DNA from 2 places in the Streptomyces sp. NBC_01352 genome. Region 2 is predicted to be linked to the other one. Evidence: riboswitches for the same ligand, from Rfam matches in the RefSeq annotation. Region 2 holds a riboswitch; the other holds the start of a gene.
What was found. Region 2 has a riboswitch for S-adenosylmethionine ahead of thrC (threonine synthase). Riboswitches for the same ligand answer to the same signal wherever they lie in the genome.

Region 1: it holds a riboswitch for S-adenosylmethionine, as region 2 does, so the genes downstream of both, OG252_RS36525 (aminotransferase class V-fold PLP-dependent enzyme) here and thrC (threonine synthase) in region 2, are expected to answer to the same signal.

What each region holds. Positions count from the first base shown of each region.
Region 1 covers NZ_CP108354.1:7,925,707-7,934,439, reverse strand. The annotation lists gene OG252_RS36530 (serine/threonine-protein kinase) at 1-810, opposite strand, end outside; gene OG252_RS36525 (aminotransferase class V-fold PLP-dependent enzyme) at 877-2,250, opposite strand; SAM riboswitch class IV at 2,431-2,547, opposite strand; gene trpD (anthranilate phosphoribosyltransferase) at 2,624-3,688, opposite strand; gene qcrB (cytochrome bc1 complex cytochrome b subunit) at 3,834-5,474, opposite strand; gene qcrA (cytochrome bc1 complex Rieske iron-sulfur subunit) at 5,471-6,529, opposite strand; gene qcrC (cytochrome bc1 complex diheme cytochrome c subunit) at 6,526-7,335, opposite strand; gene ctaE (aa3-type cytochrome oxidase subunit III) at 7,399-8,019, opposite strand; gene OG252_RS36495 (hypothetical protein) at 8,209-8,610, shown strand; gene OG252_RS36490 (L,D-transpeptidase) at 8,621-8,733, opposite strand, start outside.
Region 2 covers NZ_CP108354.1:5,997,873-6,006,605, reverse strand. The annotation lists gene OG252_RS28045 (cold-shock protein) at 209-415, opposite strand; gene OG252_RS28040 (MoaD/ThiS family protein) at 847-1,122, opposite strand; gene thrC (threonine synthase) at 1,207-2,517, opposite strand; SAM riboswitch class I at 2,536-2,694, opposite strand; gene OG252_RS28030 (glucosyl-3-phosphoglycerate synthase) at 2,882-3,826, shown strand; gene OG252_RS28025 (alpha,alpha-trehalose-phosphate synthase (UDP-forming)) at 3,939-5,426, shown strand; gene otsB (trehalose-phosphatase) at 5,414-6,256, opposite strand; gene OG252_RS28015 (DUF3263 domain-containing protein) at 6,451-6,687, opposite strand; gene OG252_RS28010 (extracellular solute-binding protein) at 6,735-8,006, opposite strand; gene OG252_RS28005 (ROK family protein) at 8,123-8,733, shown strand, end outside.

The DNA.
Region 1 (8,733 bases), 1.9 Mb from region 2:
CGCGCCGTGCCCCGTGGCCGCGACCACGTCCGCGGGCGTCGGCCGGGCGCCCGGATCGTCCCGCAGACACGCCTCCACCAGCGGCAGATGGTCCTTCGGTACGGCGGACAGGTCGACGTCCCCGGTCAGGATCCGCAGCAGGACGACCGAGTCCTGTCCCTCGCCGAACGGCTCCTTGCCGCCGGACGCGTAGGCGAGCACCGCGCCCAGCGAGAAGACGTCGCTGGCCGGCCCCACGTGGGCACCGTTGCGGATCTGCTCGGGCGAGACATAGCCGACCGAACCGACGACCACCCCGGTCCGGGTCAGCGCCGTCCCTTCCAGGGCCCGGACGATCCCGAAGTCGATCACTCGGGGTCCGTCCTGCGCCAGCAGGATGTTGGAGGGCTTGAGGTCCCGGTGCACCAGCCCCTTGGCGTGGATCGCGGCGAGCGCCTCGGCGAGCGCGGCCGCCAGCAGCCGTACCGCGTCTGCCGTCAGGGGGCCGCCGTCGAACACCGCGTCCCGCAGGTTCGGCCCGTCGACGAACTCGGTGGCCATCCACGGCCGCGGGGCCTCGGTGTCCGCGTCCACGACCCGCGCGGTGTACGTCCCCGCCCCGCCGACGGTCTGCGCGGCCCGCACCTCGTGCCGGAACCGCGCCCGGAAGGTCCGGTCCTCCGCATGCTCGGCCCGCACCACCTTCACGGCCAGCCGCGGCCCGCGCCGCGCCTCGGCGAGATACACCTCGCCCATGCCGCCGGACCCGAGTCTGCCCAGGACCTCATAGGGCCCGATGGCCCGAGGATCCGTCTCGCGCAGCTCCTGCACCCCGTGTCCCCCTACGTCGTACGGCTGCCGAGAGGGAGCGTATACGCGCTGGTGGACGTCAGTCCCTCAGACGGCCGGTACGCAGCGGCCGTCCTCCGTCCGGTACGTCCACTTCGCGCCGTCCCGGACCAGTTCCTTCACGGCGCCGACGAAACGCTCCACGTGCTCGTCGGGTGTGCCCGCGCCGAAGCTCACCCGGATCGCGTTGAGGGACTTCTCGCCGGGCGCGGCCTCGGGGGCACCGCACTCACCCTGGCTCCGGGGGTCACTGCCGAGCAGCGTGCGCACCAGCGGGTGGGCGCAGAAGAGGCCGTCGCGGACGCCGATGCCGTACTCGGCGGAGAGCGCGGCGGCGAAGTGGGAGCTGTTCCAGCCCTCGACGACGAAGGAGATCACGCCGACCCGCGGGGCGTCGTCGCCGAAGAGGGAGAGGACCCTGACCTCGGGGACCTCGGCGAGACCCGCGCGGACCGTGTCGATCAGGTGCTGTTCCCGGGCCACCAGCGTGTCGAAGCCGGCCTCGGTGAGGGCCTTGCAGGCGGAGGCGATGGCGTAGACGCCGATGACGTTGGGCGAGCCGGCCTCGTGGCGGGCGGCGCTCTCGTGCCACTCCACGTCCACTCCCCCGTCCTGGCGCCGCGTGACCTTGCGGCTGGCTCCGCCGCCCGCGAGGTACGGCTCTGCCGCGCGCAGCCAGTCGGCACGGCCGGCCAGGACGCCGGAGCCGAAGGGGGCGTACAGCTTGTGCCCGGAGAAGGCGACCCAGTCGACGTCGAGGTCCTGGACCGACACCGGGTGGTGCGGGGCCAGTTGGGCGGCGTCCAGGACGATCCGGGCGCCGTGCGCGTGCGCTGCGGCCGCGAGCTCCCGTACGGGCCACAGCTCACCGGTGACGTTCGAGGCGCCGGTCACGCAGACCAGGGCCGGGCCGTGCGGGTCGCGGTCGGCGAGGGCGCGCTCCAGGGTCGCCACCGCCTGGCGCGGGGTGCGCGGGGCGTCGAGGTAGCTGACGCGGGCGTCCTGCCAGGGCAGCAGCGAGGCGTGGTGCTCGGTCTCGAAGACGAAGACCTGGCAGTCGGCCGGGAGCGCGGCGGCCAGCAGGTTGAGCGAGTCGGTGGTGGACCGGGTGAAGACCACCTGGTCGTCGGCTCGGCAGTCGAGGAACTCGGCGACCGTCGTGCGGGCGTTCTCGAAGAGGTCGGTGGACAGCTGGGAGAGGTAGCCGGCGCCCCGGTGGACGCTGCCGTAGTACGGGGCGTAGGCCGCCACGTCGTCCCACACGCGCTGCAGCGCCGGCGCGCTGGCCGCGTAGTCGAGCGCGGCATAGGTGACCTCGCCGCCGGTGACGAGCGGGACGGTGACATCCCGGCCCAGAACGGGCAACGCCCCCGAAATGTCACTGCAGACGGACTGGGCGGCGGCAACGCTGGAGACAGACATGGCGAACTCCCGTGAGAGGCAGGTGGAATCACCGCGCGAGCGGACCTGGCTCAGCGCTGGAGAAGGTGAAAAGGGGTGTGCGGAGGCGGGGCTCTGCGGCCCTATCGCATTCGCTTGCTCACGGAAGGCTCCCTCGACGACCAGGACCCCTGGTACTGCGCTCGTTCAAGAGCCGCGAGGGGTCCGCGCTTGCCGTAGGCCTTGCTGCCCACGACCTGGTCTTCACCCGGGGCACCCCGCCACGGACGGAGGGTTGCCGGACAGTCGGCCGGGGCCTCATGACTGTCACTCATGACCTGGTTGAAAAACGTACGCGAAGTGATCGCGGTCCCGCAACCCGAGTCCGGATCGCGGGACAACACGACGTGCGGTGCTACGCGTTGCTGGCCGCCACCCACCGCTCCAGCGTCCGCTTGGCCGCGCCCGAGTCGATCGACTCGGCTGCCTTGGCCATACCGACCCCGAGCTGCTCGGCCAGCGGCGCCCCGGTCGGCTCCAACGCCACCAGCGCCGCAGCCGAGTTCAGCAGTACGGCGTCCCGCACCGGCCCCGTCTCGCCGTCCAGCAGCCGCCGGGCGACCTCGGCGTTGTACGACGCGTCGGCGCCCCGCAGGGCTTCCACCGGCACCAGCTCGAGGCCGACGTCCCGCGGGTCGAAGGCCTCCTCGGCGACCTTGCCGTCGCGCACCACCCACACCCGGGAGGTGGCCGTGGTGGTCAGCTCGTCCAGGCCGTCGTCGCCGCGGAACACCAGTGCGGAGGAGCCGCGCTCGGCCAGTACACCGGCGATGAGCCCCGCCATCCGGGTGTCGAAGCAGCCGATCGCCGAGGCGGTGACCTTGGCGGGGTTGGTCAGCGGCCCGAGGAGGTTGAAGGAGGTCGGGATGCCGAGGTCCCGCCGGACCGCGCCGACGAATCGCATCGAGGGGTGGAACTTGGCCGCGAAGCAGAAGGTGATCCCGGCCTCCTCCACCACCCGCGCGACCCCTTCGGGCGACAGGTCCAGGTTGATGCCGAGCTTCTCCAGCACGTCGGACGACCCGCTCGCCGAGGACGAGGCCCGGTTGCCGTGCTTGACGACCTTCGCCCCGGTACCCGCGATCACGATGGCGGACATCGTCGAGATGTTGACCGTCTTGGCCCGGTCGCCGCCCGTACCGACGATGTCGACGGCGGGACCCGGGATGTCCAGCGGCTGCGCGTGCGCGTACATCGCCTCGACGAGACCGTTGATCTCCTCGACGGTCTCGCCCTTGGCCCGCAGCGCCACCATGAAGCCCGCGATCTGGGCGTCCGAGGCCTCGCCGCTCATGAAGCGGTCCATCGCCCAGGCCGTGTCGCCGGCGCTCAGGTCCCGCCCGCCGAGCAGTGCGCTCAGTACCTCGGGCCAGGAACGGTCCGCCGCGGTGTCGCCTCCAGCGGGGGTCACAGCGCTCATAAGCCGCTCCTGGGTGTAGTCCCGTCCGACGGGACGCGAATCTCGACGGGGTCCACCCTATCCAGCGACGGGCACGGCAAAGGGCCCCGTCCGGTCTTCGGACGGGGCCCTTCTCCAGCTCTACCGCGCGTGGCGAGCGCAGCGATCAGTGGTGGCCGTGGCCGCTCGTGATCTCCTTGTACTCCTCGACGGTCGGCTTGGGGATCTGGGCCTCTTCGCCGTAGTACGCCTCGCTCAGCTTGGCGCGCAGCTTCTCGGAGCCCTTCACCTTGCGCTCGACGCCGTTCTCGTCGACCGTCGGGCCGATCTGCGCCGGCACGTACTGCTCGTGCGCGGTGAGCGTGTGCAGCGCGTCCTGGCTGAGCGGCTCGTGCACCTCGATGAACTCACCGTGCGGCAGGCGCTTGATGATGCCCGACTCGCGGCCGTGCAGCACCTTGTCCTTGTCCCGGCGCTGGAGGCCGAGGCAGATCCGCTTGGTGATGACGAACGCGAGGACCGGGGCGACGAAGAACGCGATCCGTACGAACCAGGTGATGGCGTTGATCGACAGGTGGAAGTGGGTGGCCCAGAGGTCGTTTCCACCACCGATCAGCAGCACCATGTACCAGGTGATCCACGCGACGCCGAAGGCCGTACGGGTCGGCACGTTGCGCGGGCGGTCCAGGATGTGGTGCTCGCGCTTGTCGCCGGTGACCCAGGACTCGATGAACGGGTAGACCGCGATCGCGACCAGGACCAGCGGGAAGATCACCAGCGGGATGAACACGCCCAGGACGAGCGTGTGGCCCCAGAAGTTGATCTCCCAGCCGGGCATGACACGGATCAGGCCCTCGGAGAAGCCCATGTACCAGTCGGGCTGGGCGCCGGTGGACACCTGGTCCGGGCGGTAGGGGCCCATGGACCAGATCGGGTTGATCGAGGCGATCGCCGAGATGGCCGCGATGACACCGAAGACCAGGAAGAAGAAGCCTCCGGCCTTGGCCATGTAGACCGGCAGCAGCGGCATGCCGACGACGTTCTTGTTCGTCTTTCCGGGGCCCGCGAACTGGGTGTGCTTGTGGTAGAAGACCAGGATCAGGTGGGCGACCACCAGACCGAGCATGATGCCCGGCAGCAACAGCACGTGGATCGAGTAGAAGCGGGCCACGAAGTCGCCGCCCGGGAACTCGCCTCCGAAGAGGAAGAACGACAGGTACGTGCCGACGATCGGCACGGACAGGACCGCGCCCTCCATGAAGCGGACACCGGTGCCGGAGAGCAGGTCGTCCGGGAGCGAGTAACCGGTGAAGCCGGTGAACATGCCCAGGACGAACAGCAGGAAGCCGAACAGCCAGTTGACCTCACGGGGCTTGCGGAACGCACCCGTGAAGAAGACGCGCATCATGTGCACGAACATGCCGGCGAGGAAGATCAGCGCCGCCCAGTGGTGGATCTGCCGGATCAGCAGACCACCGCGCACATCGAAGGAGATGTGCATGGTCGAGTTGAACGCCTCGGACATCAGCTGTCCCTGCAGCGGGACGTAGCTGCCGTGGTACTCCACCTCGTTCATCGACGGGTGGAAGAACAGCGTCAGATACACACCCGTGAGGATGATGATGATGAAGCTGTAGAGGCAGACCTCACCCAACATGAACGACCAGTGGTCGGGGAAGATCTTGCGCATGTTGGCCTTGGCCAGGGAGTAGATCCCCAGCCGGCCGTCGGCCCAGTCGGCGACGCGCTCGCCGGCCGGTGCCTTCTCGCGCGAACGCGAGTCCTTGGCGGTGGTCTCAGTGCTCATCCGCGCTCCCAGAAAGCAGGACCGACGGGCTCATCGAAGTCGCCGAGCGCCTCGAGGTAGCCCTCGTCGTTCACACCGATGCGCAGCTGCGGCAGGGCGTGACCGGCGGGGCCGAAGATCACCCGGGCGCCGTCGGAGAGGTCGAAGGTGGACTGGTGACAGGGGCACAGCACGTGGTGCGTCTGCTGCTCGTACAGCGAGATCGGGCAGCCGACGTGGGTGCAGATCTTCGAGTACGCCACGATGCCCTCGTGCGACCACTCGAGTTCGCGCTTGTCCTTGATGTCGTCCGGCTGGATCCGGACGATCATCAGGGCGGCCTTGGCGATCTCGGTCTGGAACTCGTGGTCGTGCTCCTCCAGGCCCTCGGGCTTGGCGAAGGTCAGCGAGCCGACCGCGACGTCGGAGGCCCGCAGCGGCTCGTTGGTGTTCATGTTGACGAGCAGCTTGCCCTTGGACCACAGGGTGTGGCGGAGCTTGGTGCCCGGCAGCGGACCGAGGTCGCGCAGCAGCATGACGCCGGAGAGCGGGAACAGGGCCAGCGCGCCGAACATCGTGTTGCGGATCAGCTTGCGGCGGCCGAGCGCGGACTCCTTGGCGCCCTGCTTGAAGTCGGCCATGACCTTGGCCTTGACCTCGGGCTCCGCCTCGATCGGGTGCCGCTCGTCGGCGATCTCCTCGTCGGACATCAGGGTGCGGGCCCAGTGGACCGCGCCCGCGCCGATCAGGAACAGCGCCGCACCGAGGGTCAGACCCAGGGCGAAGTTCAGCGCGTTGATGTGCCCGATCGGGAAGACGTAGATCGCCTTGTCGTGCGGGATCGCCACATAGGAGGCGATGAAGCCGACGGTGGCCAGCATCGACAGCACGAACATCATGGCGACCGTACGCTCGGACCGCCTGGCGGCCCGCTCGTCGATGTCCTGGATGCGGTGCTCGTGGGGCGGCAGTCCGGGGTCGGCGAACGGGTTCTTCTCGTCCGCGACGCCCACCGCACCGTGCGTGTGGTCCTGCTCAGCGGGCAGGTTCTCTTCTGGAATGTCTTGGCTACTCATGACTTCTTGGCCTTTGCGGTCCGAGCGGCGACCCAGACGGCGACCGCGATCAGCGAGCCGAGTCCGAAGATCCAGCCGAACAGGCCCTCGCTGACCGGACCGAGTCCGCCCAGTTCGAGGCCGCCGGGGCTCTCGGTGTCCTCGCCGTTGACCGCGTCGAGGTACGCGATGATGTCCTTCTTGTTCTGCTCCGACAGGATGGTGTCGGGGAAGGAGGGCATGTTCTGCGGGCCGGTCTGCATGGCCTCGTAGATGTGCTTCGGGGAGACGCCCTCGAGGTCGGGTGCGAACTTGCCGTGCGTGAGCGCGCCGCCCTTGCCGGTGAAGTTGTGGCACTGCGCGCAGTTGGTGCGGAACAGCTCGCCGCCCTTGGCGATGTCGGCGCCCTCGGGGCCGTACTGCGCCTCGGTCGGGACGTTCGGACCGGCACCCAGCGAGGAGATGTACGCCGCGAGCTGGTCGATCTCGGCCTGCGAGTAGATGTTCTTCTTCTTCGGGACCTGCGCGCCCGGCTGCTGGGCCGGCATACGGCCGGTGCCGACCTGGAAGTCGACGGCCGCGGCGCCCACGCCCACGAGGCTCGGACCGTCAGTGGTGCCCTGACCACCGGTGCCGTGGCAGCTGGCGCAGCCGACGGCGTAGAGCTTCTTGCCCTCGTCGATGGCCAGGGACTGGGCGGTTGTGTCTGCCTTCGCCTCGCTCGTGGGCGCGAGCAGGACGTACAGCCCCCCGGTGCATGCCAGCGCGAGGAGTAGGACGACGACCGCCGCCAACGGGTGGCGTCGTCGTGCGGAGAGCTTTTTCACGGATTACTCCGGTGTCAGGATCTTCTGCGTCGATGCTTCTGGAAGGTGCGGGAGCGGGCCCGGCTACTTGATCAAATAGATCGTGGCGAAGAGGCCGATCCAGACGACATCGACGAAGTGCCAGTAGTAGGACACGACAATGGCCGCGGTCGCCTGATCGTGGGTGAACCTCTTCGCCGCATAGGTGCGGCCGAGGACGAACAGGAAGGCGATGAGGCCGCCCGTCACGTGCAGGCCGTGGAAGCCGGTGGTCAGGTAGAAGACCGAGCCGTACGGGTCGGAGGAGAGCGAGAGCCCGTCCTTCTTGACCAGCTCGGTGTACTCGTACACCTGACCGCCGATGAAGATCGCACCCATGACGAAGGTGACGATGAACCACATCCGGAGCTTCTTCACATCACCGCGCTCGGCGGCGAACACGCCGAGCTGGCAGGTGAGGGAGGAGAGCACCAGGATCGTGGTGTTGGTCGCCGAGAACGGAAGGTTCAGGCTGTGCGCCATCTCCTTCCAGTGGTCGGGACCCGTCACCGATCGCAGGGTGAAGTACATCGCGAAGAGGGCCGCGAAGAACATCAGCTCGGAACTCAGCCAGATGATGGTTCCGACGCTGGTGAGGTTCGGCCGGTTGACCGACGGGTGCGCGTGCCCGGTTTCTACTGTCGTTGCTGTCGCCACGACCGACATTATGTCGGTCGCTTATCCCGCCCTCACTCCCGGGGGTGCCGTTGGGAGCGTTCGCAGTGTGTGTACTGCCCGTATGGCCCATCGAAGCGGTGTTCCAACAGGTGTTGACGGGCAGTTCAAGGGAGTAGCATCCGCCGCATCGGGCTCCGCCCGTCTTGGCCCGTACGACGCTGACGTCACGGAGGAAGCATGCAGCCGACCGCCACGGTGCTGGTCTACAGCGACGACTCCAACACCCGCGAGCAGGTGCGGTTGGCCACCGGCAGGCGGCCGGCTCCCGACGTACCCGTCGTCGAGTTCCTGGAGTGCGCCACTCCGGCGGCTGTGCTCAAGGAACTGGACAGGGGCGGGATCGATGTCTGCGTCCTGGACGGCGAGGCCGTGCCCATGGGGGGCATGGGGGTGTGCCGTCAGATCAAGGACGAGGTCTTCAACTGCCCGCCGGTGCTGCTGCTGATCGGGCGGCCGCAGGACGCGTGGCTGGCCACGTGGAGCCGTGCGGAGGCGGCTGTGACGCTGCCGGTGGATCCGGTGGAGTTCGCGGCGGCGCTGGCTTCCCTGCTGCGGGAGCGGAAGGCTCTGAGCGCCTAGGGGAGCGGTCTCAGACGCTCTGCGGGCGCAGCCTGGCCTGCTCCTGGGGACCCGAGCTCTCCGGGTTGCCGGCCAGCAGGGCGCTGCCGCCGCGCCAGTTCTTCCAGGCGAGGTTCCAGTCGC
Region 2 (8,733 bases):
CGACCCGGTCCTCGTTGTCACTCTCACCTTCAGAGTGCTAACGCCAATGATTAGCACTCGCCCCTGTCGAGTGCAAGCGCCTCTCGGAGGTCGGCACCGCGGCGCGGACCCGGCGCCGGACATGCCGAAGGGCTCGTAACCCATGACTCCCCATGGGATACGAGCCCTCCGAAGAACAGAAGAACGTCGCTGTCAGTCGGCGCGTGCTTCAGCCGGTCGCCAGTCGGACCATGTCCGCCTGCGGCCCTTTCTGGCCCTGCGAGATCTCGAAATCAACCCGCTGGCCTTCCTCCAGGGTGCGGTAGCCGTCCATCTGAATCGCGCTGTAGTGGACGAAAACATCCGCACCACCGTCGACCGCGATGAAGCCGTACCCCTTCTCCGCGTTGAACCACTTGACGGTGCCCTGAGCCATGCCTAACTCCCCTATTACTGGCCCTTGCACAGATCCACACTTCGCGGATCCGGGTCAGACCTCACCCCCCACATGGTTGGGGGCGTGCGCCGGAACGCGTCGACCGCGGCCGAATGTATCTGTCCAACTGCCGTCTGCAACAGGTCAATCGGACGAGAATTCTGGACGCGCACGGTCCGGAATGTGGTGAGAATTCACCCGAATTCAGGGCAAGTCGGGCCCCACAAAAAGCACAAAAGCCGCGAAAGAAGCACACACTTTGGCTACTTCTTGTCGGGTGCAAGGTTGAATTCAAGGGCTTACGACCCGCAGGTCGGCATCGCGTTCCCCAACTGTACCGCGCTCAACCACATTGAATTGCCCCCTCCGCTTCTCTCACGGAGGGGGCAATTCGTTGAACTCTCAGTTACCGACGTTACCGACGGTAATGATCAGCCTCCGGCGACGGCCGGAATGATGGACACGCCGGCACCGTCCGGGGTCGCGGTCTCCAGTCCCTGCTCGAAGCGGACGTCGTCGTCGTTCACGTACACGTTGACGAACCGACGCAGCTTGCCCTGGTCGTCGAGCACACGGGCGGCGATACCGGTGTGGTTCTTCTCCAGGTCACTGATGACCTCGGCGAGGGTGCCCCCCTCGGCGGCGACCTCGGCCTTGCCGCCGGTGTAGGTGCGCAGGATGGTGGGGATGCGGACGGTAACGCTCACGATGTGACCTCCGGTCAGGTAAGCGCCCTGAAGGGGCGCGGGGAACTGCGCGACCAGCCCCCACTGGCCCGCAGACGAACGCAACTACGCGAGACCAGCCTCACGGAACGACTCCAGGTTCGGGCGAATCGTCGCAGTAAGCCCCGTACCCGCCACCGCATCCAACGTCTTCAGCCCGTCGCCGGTGTTCAGCACGACCGTGGTCAACGTCGGGTCCAGCAGCCCGTTCTCGATCAGCTTCTTCGCGACGCCGACCGTCACACCACCGGCGGTCTCCGCGAAGATGCCCTCGGTCCGCGCGAGGAGCTTGATCGCGTCGACGACCTGCTCGTCGTTGACGTCCTCCACCGCACCGCCCGTACGCCGCGCGATGTCGAGGACGTACGGCCCGTCTGCCGGGTTGCCGATGGCCAGCGACTTGGCGATGGTGTTCGGCTTCTGCGGCCGCACGACGTCGTGCCCGGCCTTGTAGGCGACGGACACCGGCGAGCAGCCCTCGGCCTGCGCACCGAAGATCTTGTACGGCTTGTCCTCGACGAGTCCGAGCTCGATCAGCTCCTTCAGACCCTTGTCGATCTTCGTGAGCTGCGAGCCGGAGGCGATCGGCACGACCAGCTGGTCCGGCAGCTGCCAGCCGAGCTGCTCGCAGATCTCGTACGCCAGGGTCTTGGAGCCCTCGGCGTAGTACGGCCGCAGGTTGACGTTGACGAAGCCCCAGCCCTCGCCGGCCGGGTCGCCGATCAGCTCGGAGCAGAAGCGGTTCACGTCGTCGTAGTTGCCCTCGATGCCGACGAGCTCGCCGCCGTAGATCGCGGCCATGACGACCTTGCCCTGCTCCAGGTCGTGCGGGATGAACACGCAGGAGCGGAAGCCGGCGCGGGCCGCCGCGGCGCCCACCGCACCGGCCAGGTTGCCCGTGGAGGAGCAGGAGAGGGTGGTGAAGCCGAAGGCGCGGGCGGCCTCGATGGCCTGGGCGACGACGCGGTCCTTGAAGGAGTGCGTCGGGTTGCCGGAGTCGTCCTTGACGAAGAGCTTGCCGGCGTCGACACCCAGCTCGCGGGCGAGGTTGTCGGCCTTGACTAGCTTGGTCCAGCCGGGGTTGATGTTGGGCTTGTCCGCCACGTCGGCCGGGACGGGCAGCAGCGGCGCGTAGCGCCAGATGTTCGCGGGTCCCGCCTCGATCTGCTTGCGGAGCTCCTCCGTGTCGTATGCGGAGAAGTCGTACGCGATCTCGAGCGGGCCGAAACACTCCTCGCACGCGAAGACCGGGCCGAGGGGCACGCGGTGGCCGCATTCGCGGCAGCTGAGCGCTGCGGCGGGGCCGAGGTCGACGGGGGAGTCCGCGGGGACGTTCGCGGTGGTGTCCGTGGTGCTTGCAACAGTCTGCGCAGCCATGTGAGGCGAGGCCCTTTCTCCTCATCTTCCTCACGACGCATCTCGCCGTGAGACGGATTTGGCACCTTCCCTAGCCGGGGAGCCTCGCAAAAACGATCGTCACTGATCGCCACGAGACCGGCTGGAGGGTTGCCGGGGCTTCATCGGGCCGTATCCCTCTGCCCCTCTGGATGAGCGGTATGTAGTTGTTGATCGTTGAAACGGAACGCCGACCCCGACATGCGATGGTCATCAGCGTTGTTCAAGACTGTAACCGAAGGCCAGGACAGTTGAGATAGCCGTCCGAACCGCGAGATGGATCACATGTTCCACCAAGAGGCATGGATCACACGCTCGCCGAGAGAACGCAGAGGAGCCGCGCACCGTGCTGAATGAGGTCGAGCGTTGGCTGAGCACTCGCTCCTGGTCTAAGACCGATCGCCCGCTCCACAAGATCCTGGCAGCGAAACGCGCCACGCGACAGTCGGTCAGTGTCGTGCTGCCCGCGCTCAACGAGGAGGAGACGGTCGGTGACATCGTCGCCGTGATCCGTCACGACCTCATGCAACAGGTCCCGCTCGTCGACGAGATCGTCGTCGTCGACTCGGGATCGACCGACCGCACCTCCGAGGTGGCAGCCGCCGCGGGGGCCCGGGTCGTCCACCGCGACGACATACTCCCCCGCATACCGATCGCCCCCGGCAAGGGCGAGGTGCTCTGGCGCTCGCTCCTGGCCACCAACGGCGACATCATCTGCTTCATCGACGCCGACCTGAAGGAGTTCTCCTCCGACTTCGTCTCCGGGATCGTGGGGCCGCTGCTCACCGAACCCGGGGTCCAGCTGGTCAAGGGGATGTACGACCGTCCCCTCGGCGGCGCTGCCGGTCAGGGCGGCCGGGTCACCGAACTGATGGCCCGCCCGCTGCTGAACATGCACTGGCCGCAGCTGGCCGGTTTCGTACAGCCGCTCGGCGGTGAGTACGCGGCCCGCCGCTCGCTCCTGGAACAGCTCCCCTTCCCGGTGGGCTACGGCGTGGAGCTGGGCATGCTGGTCGACGCCCTGCACCTGGTGGGCCTCGACGCGCTCGCCCAGGTCGACGTCGGGGTGCGCAAGCACCGCCACCAGGACGGCCAGGCACTGGGCCGCATGTCCGCCGCGATCTACCGCACGGCCCAGCTCCGGCTGGCCCGCGGGCACCTGATCCGTCCCTCCCTCACCCAGTTCGAACGGGGCGAGGACGGCTTCGAGCCGCGCACCTACTCCGTGGACACGGAGGAGCGGCCGCCGATGGTGGAGATCGCGGAGTACGCGCATCGAAAGGTCGCCTGACCGGGTGTGTTCCGGCGTCCGAGGGCCGTACGAAGGCCGTACAGGGGCCGTATACGGCCCTCGGAGCCGCCCGAACGTTTGATTGTTTCCGGGCCGGGCTAGGTTGTGGCGTATGGCTTCAACGCAGGCTGCTCGGAGTGCTGAGGTACTCGTCGCGTCCAACCGCGGCCCGGTTTCGTACGAGGTGCGCCCAGACAGCACGGGCGGCACGCTCCACGCCAAACGGGGTGGCGGCGGGCTGGTCTCGGGACTGTCCGCCATCGGGTCCGACGCGGGCACGCTGTGGGTGTGCTCGGCGCTCGGCGACGGCGACCGCGAGGCGGTACGGCGCGGCGTCGGCGAGCCGGGCGTCCGCATGCTCGACATCCCTGCCGACGTGCACGCCGACGCGTACAACGGCATCGCCAACTCCGTGCTGTGGTTCGTCCACCACATGCTGTACCAGACCCCGCTGGAGCCGGTCTTCGACGCGGAGTTCCGGCGGCAGTGGGCGTCGTACGAGACGTACAACCGCGCGTTCGCCGAGGCGCTGGCGGAGGAGGCGGCCGAGGGCGCGGCGGTGATGGTGCAGGACTACCACCTGTGCCTGGTGCCGGGCATGCTCCGCGAGCTGCGGCCGGACCTGCGGATCAGCCATTTCTCGCACACACCGTGGGCGCCGGCGGACTACTTCCAGCTGCTGCCGGACGACATCCGCTCGCGGCTGGTGTGGGGGATGCTCGGGGCGGACCGGCTGGGGTTCCTGACCTCGCGGTGGGCGCGGGCGTTCATGGACTGCGCGAACGGGATCGACCCCGAGCGGGTCACCGCGTACACCCCGATCCCGAGCAAACCCCAGTACATCGAGCACACCCTCACGCGCCTCTCGCCGCTGCGCAGGACCTTGATCGGCGTGCACGGCCTCGGTGCCGACGCGGATTTCCTGCGCGCCCGCTCGCACGAGCCGGACGTCGAGGAGCGCATGGCGGCCCTCCGCGAGGAGATCGGCGAAGGCCGCAGGACGATCGTCCGGGTCGACCGGACCGAGCTGTCGAAGAACATCGTGCGGGGACTGTTGGCGTACCGGCAGCTGCTCGACGATCACCCCGAGTGGCGCGAGCGGGTGGTGCACGTGGCGTTCGCGTACCCGTCCCGCCAGGATCTCGCCGTGTACCGGGAGTACATGGCGGAGGTGCGGCGGCTGGCGGACGAGATCAACGCGGCGTACGGCACGCCGGGCTGGACCCCGGTCCTGCTCCACCTGAAGGACGACTTCGCCCGCTCCCTGGCCGCGTACCGCCTCGCCGACGTGGCTCTCGTCAACCCCATCCGGGACGGCATGAACCTCGTCGCGAAGGAGGTGCCGGTGGTCTCCGACGAGGGGTGCGCGCTGGTGCTGTCGCGGGAGGCGGGAGCGTACTGGGAGCTGGGCGAGGACGCGATCGTGGTCAACCCGTACGACGTCCTGCAGACCGCCCGCGCCCTGCACGAAGGTCTGTCCATGGGGCCGGCGGAGCGGGCGGAGCGCGCCAAGAGGCTGGTGGCGGCCGCCACCGCGCTGCCGCCGGCCCAGTGGTTCCTGGAGCAGCTGCGGGCGCTGCGGGACGTTCAGCCGAGCTGATCCGCGAGCCTCCGCAGCAGGCGTACGACGCCCTCCGGACCGTCCACCACCAGGTCCGCCCGCTCCCGCAGCTCGGTGACCTCGTCGCTGCCGCTGCAGACCAGCAGGCCCGGGGTGCCCTCGGTGCGGAGTTTCTCGACGGCGGCGAAGGCGGGGAGATCGCCGAGGTCGTCGCCGGCGTAGAGGACCGACGTGGCGTCGATCTCACGCACGTACTCCAGGAGGGCGACGCCCTTGTCCATCCCCGGCGGACGGAGTTCGAGGACGAGCCGGCCGGGCTCGACGATCAGGCCGTGGCGGGTGGCCAGCTCGGTGAGGGGGTCGCGCAGGACCTCGAACGCGGCCTGCGGATCGGCGGCCCGCCGGGTGTGCACGGCGACCGCGCGCCCCTTCTCCTCGACCCACGCCCCCTGCCCGACACCGGCCCCGTCGAGCACGCCCGGCAGCTCGGCGAGGGCGGCGGCGACACCGGGGTGGGGGGCTGGGGCGCTGACGGTTCCCGTACGGGCGTCCCAGCGCTCGGCGCCGTAATGCCCGAGGACGACGAGGTGCTCCAGCCCCGGAACCCCGGCGAAGCCCCCGTTCCGAACGGCCACCGCGGCCGGGCGGCCGGTGACCACGGCGACGGCGGCGACCTTCGGAGCGAGTGCGGCCAGCGCGGGTACGGCGGCCGGGTGGGCCTGGGCCTGGTCTGGATCCGCCACGATCGGGGCGAGGGTGCCGTCGAAGTCGACGGCGACGACCGCGCGCCCGGGTCGAGCGAGGAGGGTGTCGAGCCCGTCCCGCCCTGCGGGCGTCGCAGGTGTCGGCAGAGGGTCAGTGACGTCCATGAGTTCGACCTTACCGGCGCTTCCCCACCCCCTGGGGGCTCCGCCCCCAGACCCCCGGCCTTCGCCCACCCACCACCCGACTCGGTCGGATGAGAGGTCAACCTTTCAAGAAACCGAGACGGGCGGTGGGTGGGCATAGGCCGGGGGTCCAGGGGGCGGAGCCCCCTGGTACGGGGCCGACAGGGGCGGCGCCCCTACCGCTCCGCCCGCCGTGCGTCCCGTACCCGCCGCAACCTGTTCACCGTCACCGGGTCGAACGCCAACGCCCGCGCATCGTCCAGCAACGCGTTCAGCAGCTGGTAGTAGCGCACCGGCGCCAGCCCCAGCTCCTCCCGTATCGCCCGCTCCTTCAGCCCGGGCCCGCTGAACCCACGCCGCTCCAGCGCGAGAATCTCCCGCTCCCTGCGATCAAGGTCCCGCTCCTCGTCCATACCCGCACGCTAGCCGCCGCCACTGACACCGGCAGGCACCGGCACCGTCACTCCGCGGTCTGCGCCGCCGCAGCCGTCGCCTGAAGCCGGCTCAGCACGGTCGCCGGACTGCCCCCGGACGCCACGGCCTGCCCGATGCCCTTCTTCACGGCCGCGCTGACCTGCGCCCAGGACGTCTCCCCCACCGGATACGTCTCGGACAGCGGCAGCTCGTCGAGGAACGGCTTGAGGTCGGCGTCCTGCTTCGCCGCGCTCATGACCGCGGAGGCGGAGTTGGTGACCGGGAGCAGGTCGTACTCCCGGGAGAAGGCGAGGACGTTCTTCTCGCTGTAGACGAAGTCGAGGAAGTCGCCGATCTGCTCGGCGTGCCCGTTCTCCTTGAAGGCGGTCATCCAGTCGGCGACCCCCATGGAGAGCTTGCTCTCGCCGTTCTTGCCGGGCATCGGCACCATGCCGAACTTCACGCCCTTCTTGGCGGCCATCTTCATCAGCGAGGGGTGCCCGTTGAGCATGCCGACGTCCCCGTTCGCGAACGCGGCGAACGCGTCGGCCCGGTCGAGCTTCCCGGGCGCGACCGGCCCGGTCAGTCCCTTGGCGACGAGGTCGTTCTTCAGCCAGGTGAAGGTGCCGGTGTTCTCCGAGGAGTCGATGCTGTACGTGCCGAGCGTGTCGGTGTAACCGCCCCCGCCGCTGAGCAGCCACTGCATGGTCTCGGCCTGCGCCTCCTCCGGCCCGAGCGGCAGCGCGTACGGGTACTTCACGCCCTGGGCCTTCAGCGCCCCGGCGTCCGTGGCGAGCTCCTCCCAGGTGGTCGGCGGGGTGATGCCGGCCTCGGTGAAGAGGGTCTTGTTGTAGAAGAGCAGCCGGGTGGAGGCGGCGAACGGCATGCCGTACTGGACCCCGTCGACCTCGCCCGCGTCGGAGAGCTGGTGGATCCAGTCGGCCTGGACGGGTATGGAGACCAGGTCGTCGGCCTTGTAGAGCCGGCCCGCGTCCGCGTAGTCGGCGTACGCGCCGATCTGGGCCAGGTCGGGCGCCTTGCCGGCGTCGACCAGTTCCTTGACCTTGCGGTCGACATCGCTCCAGGAGTAGACGCTCACGTCGACCTGCACCCCGTCGTGCTCCGACTCGTACTCCTTGACCAGCGCGTCCCAGTACTTCTTGGAGCTGTTGGCCGTGCTGTCGCCGTAGTCGGCGGCGACCAGCTTCAACGTCACCTCGCCCGAGTCCCCGGTGAGGCCGCAGCCCCCGAGGACCGCCGTCAGGCCCAGTGCGGACACCGCCGCGATCGTTCCCGCCCTACCCCGCTGCACTGCCATCGCTCCAACATCGTCGATCATCGAAACTCTCGAAAGGTCATACATATTGCTCCCACAAGGTCTACACCACGTGAGTGGACTAGACCTCTTGAGGGTTCACGGGCCAGACTGTCCCCGTGAAACACGTCATCGCCCTCGATGTGGGCGGCACCGGGATGAAGGCCGCCCTCGTAGGGGCGAGGGGCGAGCTGCTGCACCAGGCCCGCCGCGCCACCGGGCGCGAGCGCGGGCCGGAGGCGGTCGTCGAGGGCATCCTCGGCTTCGCCGCCGAGCTGCGCGCGTACGGCGTCGAGCACCTCGGCGAGCCCGCGGCCGCCGCCGGCGTCGCCGTCCCCGGCATCGTCGACGAGGACCGTGGTATCGCCGCCTACTCGGCCAACCTGGGCTGGCGTGACGTACCCCTGCGCGAGCTGCTCGGGGAGCGACTCGGCGGTGTCCCGGTCGCCCTCGGCCACGACGTGCGCACCGGCGGCCTCGCCGAGGGCCGGATCGGCGCGGGCAAGGGCGCCGACCGTTTCCTGTTCGTGCCGCTGGGCACCGGCATCGCGGGCGCCATCGGTATCGGCGGCCGGGTGGAGGCGGGCGCCCACGGCTTCGCGGGCGAGATCGGTCACATCGTCGTACGGCCCAGAGGGACCGCCTGTCCGTGCGGGCAGCGCGGCTGTCTGGAGCGGTACGCGTCCGCGGCGGCGGTGAGCGAGGCGTGGGCGGCGGCCTGCCAGGACCC